4 regions of the Bacillus sp. GB_SG_008 genome follow, and region 4 is predicted to be linked to each of the others. Evidence: riboswitches for the same ligand, from Rfam matches in the RefSeq annotation. Region 4 holds a riboswitch; each other region holds the start of a gene.

Region 1 (3,186 bases), on a different contig from region 4:
TTAAATACAGCTGGAATAGATGGTTTAGCTTGTTGCTGCTGTTGCTGTTGTTGTCCTTGCAATATATATTGTTGTCCAACATAGCCATATCCTGATCCGTAGCGAATTTTATACCATGTGCCAACCTTTCCAACGACTTGTACTTGTGTTCCATTCTTTAAAGAACCAATAACAGCCGTATTTGTTCCTGCACCGCTGCGTACTTTTAATGCTGGAGTAGCAACATAATAAGAGCTTCCGCCTTGTACCGTAACTCCTTTTACTAACGGCTGAGTTCCGTTAGATAAAAACTCTTTCTTTACATAGCCATTTGTTCCGTTATGTATAATTTTATACCATCCATTTTCTTCTTCTTGGACAGTAACAAATTTCCCATTTGGTAATACATCAATAATTTCAGATTGCGTATTTGGTTCAGAGCGAACGTTTAATGCGTCTGAATTAACGATATATTGCTGCTTACTATTGCTTGGTTTTGTTAAAGAAATTGCTTCTTTTTTTACATAGCCAGTTTTATTTTGAGTTTGAATTTTATACCATTCTTCTGTTGTTTCAAGAATTGTAACGGGAGTGTCACGTACAATGTTTTCAATAACGGAATCTGTTGTTTTAGGACTATTATATACTTGTAATGTATTCGTTTTTACATAACCAATTTTCGTTTTTGGTTTTTGCTGCGCTTCTACAGTTTGTACAGTGGAATCTGTCATAGACGGGAGTAAAGAAGCAACTGCTACAGTAGCTGCTGTCATTGCTGCGGCTTTCATATTCATATAATTATAGGCCTCCTTATGTAATAAATTGTTATATTCAAAATTATAATATAACAATATTAAACTTGATTTGTGCGCATAGAAATGTAGTATTAAAAATAAATGAACATTTTCCTATACTATAAAGTCCCATAATAAAAGGATAGCAGATTTATCACTATTATGGAAATAGATAGAAGAAGTTTGCGTTTTTTGAACTTACAAAATACATAGAATGATATTTTATCTCGCTCAAAGCGTTGATATTTTAGGGAGAGGCTTTAAGATGAAAAACTCCCGTAAGACATAGAGTGACTTAACTAACCATTTTTTGGTTAAAATTACCGTCAATGGAAATTTGACTTTATAACTCAAAAGAGTTGCCGATGAGATATGGCGATGGTATACTGACTATGTTAAATGAATATAATGCTAGGGGGGCTAGTGTTGCTAGCTGAGAGTAAGACATATAGTCTTTGACCCTTGAACCTGATCTAGATGATGCTAGCGTAGGGAAGCAATTTGGACGATATACATAACGTCCCCGTTTCTTTGCGTATAGAAACGGGGATTTTTTATTGAAAATTTTATAGAACACCACTAGGGGTGCTTGTAAGCTGAGAGAGGTAGAAACCTTAACCCTTATAACCTGATCTAGGTGATACTAGCGTAGGGAAGTGGAAACAACAAATGAAGTTTTCTTTTGTTTGCTGTAACCACTTCTTATATAGAGGTGGTTTTTTATTTGGATACATATATATAGGAAGGGGAAATTTAGATGACATTTTGTGAAAGGTTATTTGAAAAGGTGCAGCCTGTTTGGGAAAAGAGTCATAATCATCCATTTGTAACAGGGATGGGAGATGGAACGTTAGAGAAAGATAGATTTCAATATTATATTGTTCAAGATTATTTGTATTTGTTAGATTACGCAAAATTATATGCAATTGGTGTTGTAAAAGCAACAAATCCAAAAGTAATGGCGAAGTTTGCTGAACAAATCGATGGGATTTTAAATGGAGAAATGACGATTCATAAACAATATGCAAAGCGTTTAGGAATTTCTGTTGAAGAAATGGAATTAGCAAAGCCGTCTGCAATGAATCTAGCATATACAAACTATATGATGTCTGTATCACAAAACGGTACACTTGCTGAGTTAATTGCAGCGTTGCTTCCGTGTATGTGGAGTTATTGGGAGATTGGAAAGCGTTTGAATGATATTCCAGGAGCACGCAACCATGAATTTTTTGGTGAGTGGATTCAAGGGTATAGCTCTGAAGAATACGGAAATCTTTGTGTATGGTTAATTGATTTATTTAATGAAATTGCAATTGGAAAAGCAGAAGAAGAACTAAATCGTTTAGAAGAAATCTTCTTATATTCCAGTCGTTTTGAATATTTATTCTGGGATATGGCATATCGTAAGGAGATGTGGGGTTTTGAGGAGCAAGAACATACTACAGTTTCATAACGTTTCCTTTCATTATGATGAGAAGCAGATTATAACGAATCTTGATACTACAGTACAAGAAGGGGAATTCGTTAGTATTATTGGACCAAGTGGCTGCGGGAAAAGCACATTGTTTCGGCTCATTACGGGACTCGAAAAAGCAAGTGAGGGCACTATTGATGTGATAGGAGCAACCGATCACCCTGTCGGTTATATGCCACAAAAAGATATGTTACTCCCGTGGCGAACAATTATTGAAAACGCAGCTTTGCCTCTTGAATGCCAAGGTGTGAAGAAAAAAGAAGCACAAATGAAAGCACAAGAATTGTTGGAGCAGTTTGGACTGCAAGGGTATGAAAATAAACAACCAAAAGATTTATCAGGCGGAATGCGGCAACGCGTCTCTTTTATTCGTACGTTGTTAACTGGCGGAGATCTTTTACTATTAGATGAACCATTTAGTGCACTTGATGCATTGACGAAAGCATCTCTGCAAGAATGGCTGTTTGAACAATGGAAACATTGGCGAAAAACAATTTTATTTATTACACATGATGTTGATGAAGCGCTTTATCTTTCCAATCGTATTTTTATCGTAACAGAGCAGCCCATTACATCATTGACGGAACGGATCGTACCTCTTGGACAAGAACGATCTCGAAAGGATTTACATCGTCCAGAAATGCTGGCATTAAAAGATGAACTCATTGGGCTGTTACAAAGGCAGGTACTTGTATGAAAAGAATTGTAGATTATGTTCCAGCTTTTATTGTTACTGCTATTTTTCTTATTGTTTGGGAAGTAGGAGCACGGATTCTCGATGAAATGTACATTTTACCATCCCCAAGTGCCATTGTTCAAAAAATGTGGGAGTTACGGGATATATTGCTTACGGTACATTTACCAGCAACGCTTTCTGTTACAGTTATCGGTATTGTCATTTCCATTGTATTAGGTGTTGGTTTAGCAATGGTGATGAGT
Region 2 (3,186 bases), on a different contig from region 4:
ATTTTGAAGAATCCCCAAAACGAAAATTTTCTCTCTTCCTAGTTGCCTATGGGAATCCAGTTTATTTATTGTTTTGGGAAACAATGAATTTCTTGACTTGATGGCAATGGGGCGGTACCCCTATATACAAAAACAGAGGGCAGATATGCATCCCCCTCTTGTGTCCAACCAATATTATTCTTGCTCGTCCATAATTTTCTCAAACGCAGCAGATACTTTTTCAAATTCCTCGTCACTCTCAATGTATGAGAATTCACTATCTTCTTCTACTTTTAAAAAGAAGATATCAATGTCTTCCTCTGTTTCCGTTTGAATGTCTTCTACAAAGCCAACAGCAATGTATTCTGCTCCTTCGACATTCATCGTTCCGAGCACTTCAACTTCCTGCTCCTCATTACTCTCATCGCTAAGGGTAAAAATTTCGCCTACTTCAATTTCCGACATATTCATTCTCCTCCTGTTATACTCTAAAAAATAGAACGTTCAAATCGTATACTTACTAGTATATCTTTCCATAAAATATCAAATTAATGCTCAAAGAACAACAATTTCTTGCTGCCTCAGCGTAAAAATCCAACTAAAAGGATATCATCTGTGAATATGAATGAATACATTTTGAGCTCTCGTCACATGCCCATCAACTTTAGAAATGGGTTGCATGTGGATATTTGGTTATTGACTACCCTTGTGAACTTCTCTCACTGTTCCATTAAAAAAATGTATTAGACTAAGCTTTATTGATGTAATTACATTCTTCCTTCTATCCCTACCTTATCTCAAAAAAATAAAGATTTAGATTCGTCATTATATGTTTTGAATAGACAGTGGAAGAAAGTATGAAAGAGCAAGAAATGTTTGTTCAAGAAGTAGCAGAATTAGCAAATTGTTTAAATACGCTTGCCTATGAGCTGCGAGAGCTTATTGGAGAATTTAAAAGCTGAAATATCAAGAAAAAGCAGAAGTGCTAACCGCTTCTGCTTTTTCTTGTATTTTGTATAAAGGGCAGTTATCCCCCACCTCAAGATTGTAAAGAATCCGAAGAAGATAGGTAGGGGATGAGAAAAATCCCACTGATGGAAGTTTCACTTTATAAAGAATGTCGTTATGAATTTTCTTTTATATGTGTAAAAATATTAATAGAAAATATAATAATAGCGAGAACAACAAGAATACTACCGCCGGCAACAAACGGAATAGCTGCGTGATTTCCATAAATCTCAAGAGCTAGTGCAATCATCATAATTGGCAGCCCAATATTAAGCAGCCAAAAGTGAATTTTTCCTAGTTTAGAATGACCAGCTTCTTGAAAGATATGATATAAAATGCCAGCTGCCATCATTGAAGCCCAGCCAAGAAGCAGCAAGTGAACGTGTACACTTCTTAATGCAAAATTAAGAGACATTGACATATACATCCCCATACAGACGCCGATGACAAAATAAATAGAAGAAATCTTTATAAAGCGAATGCCCATACAATTTCCACCTTTCCATATTAATTTGTGAGTACAATAGAATATATGAAGATGAACTTGAGGACAGTATCATTAGATGGAAAAATTTATTTTTGTTTGTTCACAAAAATAATCCGTGCTACAATGAAAACGAATTGGAACAGGGGAGCCCGTGCGGCTGAGAGGATGTAACAATGCATCGACCCTTAACCTGATCTGGATAATGCCAGCGTAGGGAGTTGTATCAAGAATCGTAGCATATGTTATTCTATGGTAACTTGAATATAAGGCTTTCCTGGCTTCATGACAGGAAAGCCTTTTCTTTTTTCGTGAAACTTATTTAATATAAGGAGGAATTTAGTATGTCACAGCAAGTTACGATTTCATTTTCAGTTGTACCACAAGCAAAGCAGAAAGATGTATATGCAGTTGTAGATAAAGCGATTGAGGTTGTTCAGCAATCTGGTGTACGCTATGAAGTTGGTGCGATGGAAACAACGATGGAAGGGGAATTAGATGAGCTTCTTGATATTATCAAACGTGCGCAGCAAGCTTGTATAGATGATGGGGCTGAAGAAGTCATTACTTCTATTAAAATTCATTATCGTCCAAGCACAGGTGTAACGATTGATGAAAAAGTGTGGAAGTATCGTGAAGAGCATGAAAAAACAGAAACGATCTAACGTAACGATTACAATGGTTTGGCTTCTTTTTCTCGTTGCAATATGGGAAGGGGCTGTGTCAGTATTTCATATTGAACCGTGGATTTTACCGAAGCCTTCTGCGATTGTAAGTGAACTTATAGAAATGAAAGATTTATTACTTCCAAATACGGTGCAGACGCTGGAAGAAGTTTTAATCGGATTATTTTTTGCGATTGTAATTGGAACGAGCATTGCAATTATTATGGACGTCATTCCGTTGTTCCGTGTCTTAATTCATCCACTATTGGTGATTTCACAAACGATTCCGATTGTCGTGCTAGCACCTTTATTCATTATTTGGTTTGGCTATGGAATGCTACCAAAAGTAATGGTTGTTATTCTTGTATGCTTCTTTCCAATTGCGCTTAGCATTTTAGAAGGTTTTCAAACGGTAGATAAACCGATGCTGAAATTACTTCAAACGATGCGAGCAAGCAAGTGGCAAGTATATCAAAAAGTGAAATTTCCAGCAGTATTGCCATACTTTTTTTCTGGATTAAAAATTGCAGTTACGTATAGCGTAATGGGAGCTATTATTGGAGAATGGCTTGGTGCAAGTGAAGGGCTAGGTGTAATGCTGACAAGGGCAACGAAATCTTTTTTAACAGCACGTGTATTTGCAATAGCCGTTGTTATTGTTGGTATGACGTTATTGTTGTATTTTATTGTCGAATTGATGGCAAGACTAACAGCACCATGGATTTACAGGAAGGATGAGGGAAAATGAAAAAAGGGTTAAAAATGTTATTAGCAGCTTCTTTACTATTTTCATTTGCAGGTTGCTCAGCAGACAAGAAAGCAGGCAAGGGAGCAGAGAGTAAAGAGAAGAAAGTAACAGTGGTATTGGACTGGTTTCCAAATACAAACCATACTGGTTTATATGTAGCAAAGACGAAAGATTACTATAAAAAACAAGGATTAGATGTAGAAATTATTCAGCCGGGTGATAATACTTCTGTTGAACAAATGGTTGCATCAGGAAAAGCTGATTTTGGTGTAAGCTATCAAGAAAACGTAACAACAGCACGT
Region 3 (3,186 bases), on a different contig from region 4:
GTGCTTCAAATAGTAGCTCTTTTATCTGAAACAGTGACAAAGAAAAAAAATCGACTCTAATAACGATCTTCTGAAATCTATTCTTCTTCAATTAACCTGCACCATTAGTTTAAGTGTAATACTTCATATTCAAACAAAATATTTTCATCAGCTTCAACAATCTGGCCCGATTGTTGAATAAAAAAAATCCTGCATTTCATGCAGGATTTTTGATCAAACTTTTTTACAAACAGTACATCTTTTTTATAAACGGTACGACTTTCTTATAACCAGTACAACTTTATTTCAAACCGACAAAGAACCATTTCTTCATGTTAGAAATGATTCCTTTCATATATGAACTGATTATTTTTTTACTAACTCCGCTAATTTTTTCGTACTATTATAAGGAGAATCCGCTAAGCTAATTGCAGAAATAACGGACACCCCATCCGCACCCGCTTCAATGACAGAAGCAGCATTTTCAATTGTAATTCCACCAATGCCGACAATTGGAACTTCAACGCCACTTTCGCGGAAGAAACGTAATCCTTCCGTTCCTTGTACTGCTTTTGCATCTTTTTTCGTATTTGTTGGAAAAATCGGCCCTACCCCTAAATAATCGGCACCATTTTCAATCGCAAAACGTGCTTCTTCTATTGTATGAGCGGATACACCAATTATTTTATCACCCATTTTTTCACGTACTGTCTTAATGCCCTCATCATCTTGTCCAACATGAACGCCATCTGCATCTAATTCTAGTGCTAATTCCACATCATCATTTACGATAAATGGAACATTATACTCTTTGCACAAAGACTGAAGCTGCTTTGCAAATGCATATCGTTCTTCTCCCATTAATGCTCCTTCACCTTTTTCACGATATTGAAAGATTGTAATTCCACCATCAAGTGCTTCTTTCATGACTTGTAATGGATCTTTACAGCAATTGTTACTCCCCATAATAAAATATACTTGTAATAACTCGGACATATACTGTTTATCGATGCACGCCATTTCTCTCATCCTTTCTTAACGAACTTCTTCGACATTCCCATATTGTTCAACGTCTTTTGCAGTAACATTTGCTAACTGATTAAGAAATTCAATTTGGAAACTTCCTGGCCCTTGTTCAACTGTTTTGTTTGCCGCAATTTCTGCCGCTACACCGTAAAACGTTACCGCTGCGACTGCCGCTTTTACATAGTCCCTTTCGACTGCTGCAAATGCTCCAATCACAGATGTTAATAAACAGCCTGTTCCTGTTACTTTTGTTAAAATAGGATGACCATTACGAAGAATAAATGTTCTTTCTCCATCTGTTATAACGTCTTCTTTTCCAGTGATAACAGCAACGGTATCTAACTGCTCTGCTGCTTGTTTCGCAATTGAAACAACATCACCGTTTCCTTCCCCTGCATCAACACCTTTAATCTTCCACTTCTCATCAATAACATTTGCAATTTCCGCCGCATTGCCGCGGATAATTGCTAGTTTTGCTTCACTCGGGAGATATCTTGCAACTTCTGTTCGGTACGAAGTTGCACCAGCACCAACAGGATCAAACAAAATCGGTACATTATGCGCATTTGCTGATTTCCCAGCAATGAGCATCGCTTCTACTTCTTCCGGGCGAAGTGTTCCCATATTTAAAACAAGCGCTCCAGCAATACTTGCCATTTCAGCTACTTCTTCTTTCGCATATGCCATTACAGGCGATGCACCTAATGCAAGTAAGCCATTAGCTGTAAAATTTGTCACAACAACATTTGTAATATTATGAACGAGCGGATTTCTTTCTCGTACTGTTTCGATTACTTGTGCAATTTCTTCGATTTTCATATTTATCAATCCCCTTTTTTTATAATGGGAGATATAGCTAAAAAAGACACTTTGCGTATGCAAAGTGTCTTAATATGCGTTTTCACACTCTCCCTACGCTGGCATTATCCAACAGGTTCAAATGGTCAACGACAGATTAGCCGTACTCTCAGTTTGCATCCGCAAACTCCCATGTGTTTTATTATTCATCTAATTCAGAGTCTACTCTTATTCTATCAAAATCACAAGTTACATTTTGTTATAAAAACTCGCCCCCCTCTTAACCAATCAAAGATGTAGAGTATGTAATTAATAACAATGGATGCGAATCTTCGGAATAACTGAATCCAAAAGAGATGTATGCTATAGTTAACTTACGGAAATTCGAAAGGATGTTTTAAATATGGCAAAAAGTGTTGTAATTGCTGAAAAACCTTCTGTTGCACGTGATATTGCACGTGTATTGAAGTGTGATAAAAAAGGAAATGGTTATATTGAAGGAAATAAGTATATCGTTACTTGGGCTTTAGGGCATCTCGTTACATTAGCAGATCCAGAAAGCTATGATGTGAAATATAAAAAATGGAATCTAGAAGATCTTCCAATGCTACCTGAACGCTTAAAATTAACAGTGATTAAGCAGACCGGCAAACAGTTTAATGCTGTTAAAAGTCAACTGACTAGAAATGATGTAAATGAAATCATCGTGGCTACAGATGCAGGAAGAGAAGGAGAATTAGTCGCTCGCTGGATTATTGATAAAGTTAAAATGAATAAACCTATTAAACGTCTATGGATTTCATCTGTTACCGATAAAGCAATTAAAGATGGCTTTGCAAATTTGAAGCCTGGTAAAGCATATGACAATTTATACGCTTCAGCTGTCGCACGTTCTGAAGCCGACTGGTATATCGGTCTTAACGCAACACGCGCATTAACTACACGATTCAATGCGCAACTAAATTGCGGTCGTGTCCAAACACCTACTGTGGCAATCATTGCAGGGCGTGAAGACGAAATTAAAAACTTCAAAGCGCAAACATACTACGGTGTCGAAGCCCAAACAACAGACAAGTTAAAATTGACTTGGCAAGATGCAAAAGGCAATAGCCGTAGCTTCGATAAAGAAAAAATCGATACGATTGTGAAAAAACTAGGCAAACAAAATGCCACTGTCGTGGAAATTGAGAAAAAACCTAAAAAATCATTTGCTCCTGGTCTTTATGACTTAACAGAACTACAACGTGATGCGAATAAAATCTTTGGCTATTCTGCAAAAGAAACGTTAAATATTATGCAGAAACTATATGAGCAGCACAAGGTATTAACGTACCCTCGTACAGATTCACGCTATATCTCATCCGACATTGTAGGAACACTTCC
Region 4 (3,186 bases):
TGTCGAGTTCTTTATCCATATTCTCTTTAATCAAATGCATCGGTACATGTCCTGGGCCTTCAATCATCACTTGTACATCATGCTTCCAAGCAATTTGCGTAAGTTCTCCTAATGTTTCCAGCTCAGAAAATTGAGCTTCGTCGTTTGCATCCGCAATTGAACCAGGGCGTAATCCATCTCCAAGAGAGAAGGAAACATCGTACTTCTTCATAATTTCACAAATCTCTTCAAAATGTGTATATAAGAAGTTTTCTTGATGGTGATATAAACACCACTGGGCCATAATCGAACCACCGCGTGATACAATTCCTGTTACACGCTTTGCTGTAAGCGGAATGTAACGAAGCAGTACACCAGCATGAATTGTAAAGTAATCTACTCCTTGCTCTGCTTGTTCAATTAGCGTATCACGGTATACTTCCCACGTTAAATCTTCCGCGATCCCATTTACTTTTTCAAGCGCTTGGTAAATCGGCACTGTTCCAACTGGTACAGGCGCATTACGAATAATCCATTCACGCGTCGTATGAATGTTTTTCCCAGTAGAAAGATCCATAATTGTATCTGCGCCCCAACGTGTTGCCCATGTCATCTTCTCTACTTCTTCTGCAATCGACGATGATACAGCTGAGTTCCCGATATTCGCATTTACTTTCACATGGAAGTTACGCCCGATAATCATTGGTTCTGCTTCCGGATGATTAATATTTGCCGGTAAAATGGCACGACCTTCAGCAATTTCCTTACGTACAAATTCTGGTTCCACGCCTTCACGAATCGCCACATATTCCATCTCTGCTGTGATAATACCTTTACGCGCATAATGCATTTGCGTAACATTTTCCCCAGTTTTTGCGCGAAGCGGATTACGTCCCATTTGCGGGAATACAGGCGTATGTTTAGCTGCTACTTTTACACCATCATCTTCCGGTTTCACTTCACGACCTTCATACTCTTCTACATCTCCACGTTCCACAATCCAGCAGCGGCGCGGCGTTGGAATCCCCTTTTCTAATTCCACTTTGTAATCCGGATCAGTATAAGGACCACTCGTATCATACACACGAATAGATGGATTTGTTACACCGTTTGTATCGCTTTGTGCAATCTCGCGCATCGGTACTTTCATATCTTCACGCGTACCCTCTACATATACCTTCTTACTTCCCGGTAAACTTGACTTCAACTCAATTTGCTCAGCTGAAACAGATTGTTTCATAAATGTGTTTCCTCCCCTGTGTCTTAGCGAAGTAACCTCCGCTTTTCTTTAGATTCAGTTTCGCCGCCTAGACCCTTGCGTCTAAACAGTTGGCTCCACTTTTCTTATGACCAGGATGAGAACTAGCGGCTAGTATATGCTCAAATAAAAAAGCCAGGTCCATAATAAAGAATAGGACCTGGCAACATAAGGCATTGTTATGTAAAGCCGTTAACTTCCCTCCGCTGGTACGAACCAGATCAGGTCCAAAGGGTTAAGAAGCTTCAACACGCTTCCCTCTCAGCCCAGCTCTTGGGCACCCCTAGTTTATCACTGATTAAATTTTCACTACGCTCTTATCATACATCATTGTCAAAAAAATGCAAAGGTATTTATATTATTTTTTTCCTTATTCAAAAAATGGGTATTTCACTCAGTACAAGCCGAATCCGCACTTCATACATATAGAATATAAGCCAGTGCAGGACGTATGTCTTATGTAAACTTTTCACGATAAGAACAGGGGTGAAAGAGTTGATAAACCTACAATCTACAATAACCATACTCGCTTTTCTCGGAACCACGCTCATCATCTTTTGGCGTCCCAAAGGGATGAATGAAGCAATTCCAGCAACAGTTGGTGCAGTAATTGTCATTTTAAGCGGTACAGTTTCTCTTACCGACTTGGGTGATATTAGCTCAAAAATTATTGGCGCCGCCATAACAATTATGGCTACCATTGTTATGGCAATCGTATTAGAGAGTTTCGGCTTTTTTTATTGGTGCGCCGTTCAACTTGCTAAAAAAGCAAAAAGCTCTGGTATTCGCCTCTTTTGGTATACAAATCTTCTTTGTTTTCTCATGACATTATTCTTCAATAACGATGGTAGCATCTTAATTACAACTCCCATTTTACTGCTTTTGTTACACCATTTGCGACTCACACATGATCAAAAAATACCTTACTTACTAAGTGGTGCACTCATCGCCACTGCCTCAAGCGCGCCGATTGGTGTAAGCAATATTGTGAATTTAATCGCCTTGAGAATTATTGATATGGACTTATACATGCACACAGCCATGATGTTTGTTCCCGCTACGTTAGGTCTCCTTTTTATGTCGTTTCTGTTATTCCTTGTGTTTCGGAAAAAAATCCCTAAAAAACTCCCGGTCTTGTCGACATACTTAGATGAAAATTTCGTTAAAAAATCCTTTCACCCACTGCAACCACGTCCCGCAATTGATGAAAATCGTAAGCGAACAAGGTTTATGCTTGGAATTCTATTATTTGTTTTATGCGTTCGTATCAGCTTATTTATCGCATCTTTCTTTCAGTTTTCTATCGCCATTGTAGCAGTCATTGGCTCCGTTATTTTACTCGGGTGGAGATGGTACAAACTGCGCCTTCCACCTCATGATATGATTAAAAAAACACCTTGGTATGTCTTAATTTTCGCATTTTCTATGTACGTGATTGTGTATGGACTTAATAACATCGGCTTAACCAACCTGCTCATCACTACATTTCAGCCAATCATCACTGGTAGTTTATTTCATGCCACTTTTGTTATGGGGGGCCTAGTCTCTATCCTCTCTAACATTTTTAATAACCATCCTGCCTTAATGATTGGCACAATTGAACTCACCGAAATGGGACTAGATCCTATTACATTGAAAACCATTTATCTTGCAAACATCATCGGTAGTGACATGGGCTCATTATTACTCCCGATTGGTACATTAGCAAGCTTAATGTGGATGTATATTGTGAAAAAAGGAAAAGTAACTATCGGTTGGGATACCTATATAAAAACTACACTTCTTGTCATTCCGCCAACCGTCATTTTTACACTGCTATGTTTATATTATTGGGTTAAATTAATCTTCACATCTTAAAACATCTCCCTCCTTCCACTATGTTAGAAGGAGGAGATTATGTAATTACGAGAAAGGTGATTATTATGCTTCATTTACAAAAATATATTAAT

Evidence for each region. A riboswitch is a leader RNA that binds a small molecule or an ion and turns the genes downstream of it on or off. The one in region 4 is predicted to bind thiamine pyrophosphate.
Region 1: linked by a shared signal. The riboswitch ahead of tenA (thiaminase II) and the one ahead of thiC (phosphomethylpyrimidine synthase ThiC) in region 4 are both predicted to bind thiamine pyrophosphate.
Region 2: linked by a shared signal. The riboswitch ahead of ACTDJC_RS17950 (MTH1187 family thiamine-binding protein) and the one ahead of thiC (phosphomethylpyrimidine synthase ThiC) in region 4 are both predicted to bind thiamine pyrophosphate.
Region 3: linked by a shared signal. The riboswitch ahead of thiM (hydroxyethylthiazole kinase) and the one ahead of thiC (phosphomethylpyrimidine synthase ThiC) in region 4 are both predicted to bind thiamine pyrophosphate.

The regions. Positions count from the first base shown of each region.
Region 1 is NZ_JBPZSK010000011.1:112,380-115,565, reverse strand. Features, by position in the region: gene ACTDJC_RS20715 (SH3 domain-containing protein) at 1-773, opposite strand, end outside; TPP riboswitch at 1,177-1,285, shown strand; TPP riboswitch at 1,345-1,445, shown strand; gene tenA (thiaminase II) at 1,531-2,226, shown strand; gene ACTDJC_RS20705 (ABC transporter ATP-binding protein) at 2,195-2,944, shown strand; gene ACTDJC_RS20700 (ABC transporter permease) at 2,941-3,186, shown strand, end outside.
Region 2 is NZ_JBPZSK010000007.1:110,245-113,430, reverse strand. Features, by position in the region: gene ACTDJC_RS17965 (DUF1292 domain-containing protein) at 175-444, opposite strand; gene ACTDJC_RS17960 (methyl-accepting chemotaxis protein) at 837-941, shown strand; gene ACTDJC_RS17955 (cytochrome-c oxidase) at 1,103-1,474, opposite strand; TPP riboswitch at 1,606-1,708, shown strand; gene ACTDJC_RS17950 (MTH1187 family thiamine-binding protein) at 1,816-2,136, shown strand; gene ACTDJC_RS17945 (ABC transporter permease) at 2,084-2,884, shown strand; gene ACTDJC_RS17940 (ABC transporter substrate-binding protein) at 2,881-3,186, shown strand, end outside.
Region 3 is NZ_JBPZSK010000007.1:117,429-120,614, forward strand. Features, by position in the region: gene thiE (thiamine phosphate synthase) at 346-1,008, opposite strand; gene thiM (hydroxyethylthiazole kinase) at 1,015-1,824, opposite strand; TPP riboswitch at 1,898-2,007, opposite strand; gene ACTDJC_RS17995 (DNA topoisomerase III) at 2,207-3,186, shown strand, end outside.
Region 4 is NZ_JBPZSK010000002.1:259,820-263,005, reverse strand. Features, by position in the region: gene thiC (phosphomethylpyrimidine synthase ThiC) at 1-1,219, opposite strand, end outside; TPP riboswitch at 1,419-1,532, opposite strand; gene ACTDJC_RS06285 (arsenic transporter) at 1,736-3,094, shown strand; gene ACTDJC_RS06280 (DUF2642 domain-containing protein) at 3,160-3,186, shown strand, end outside.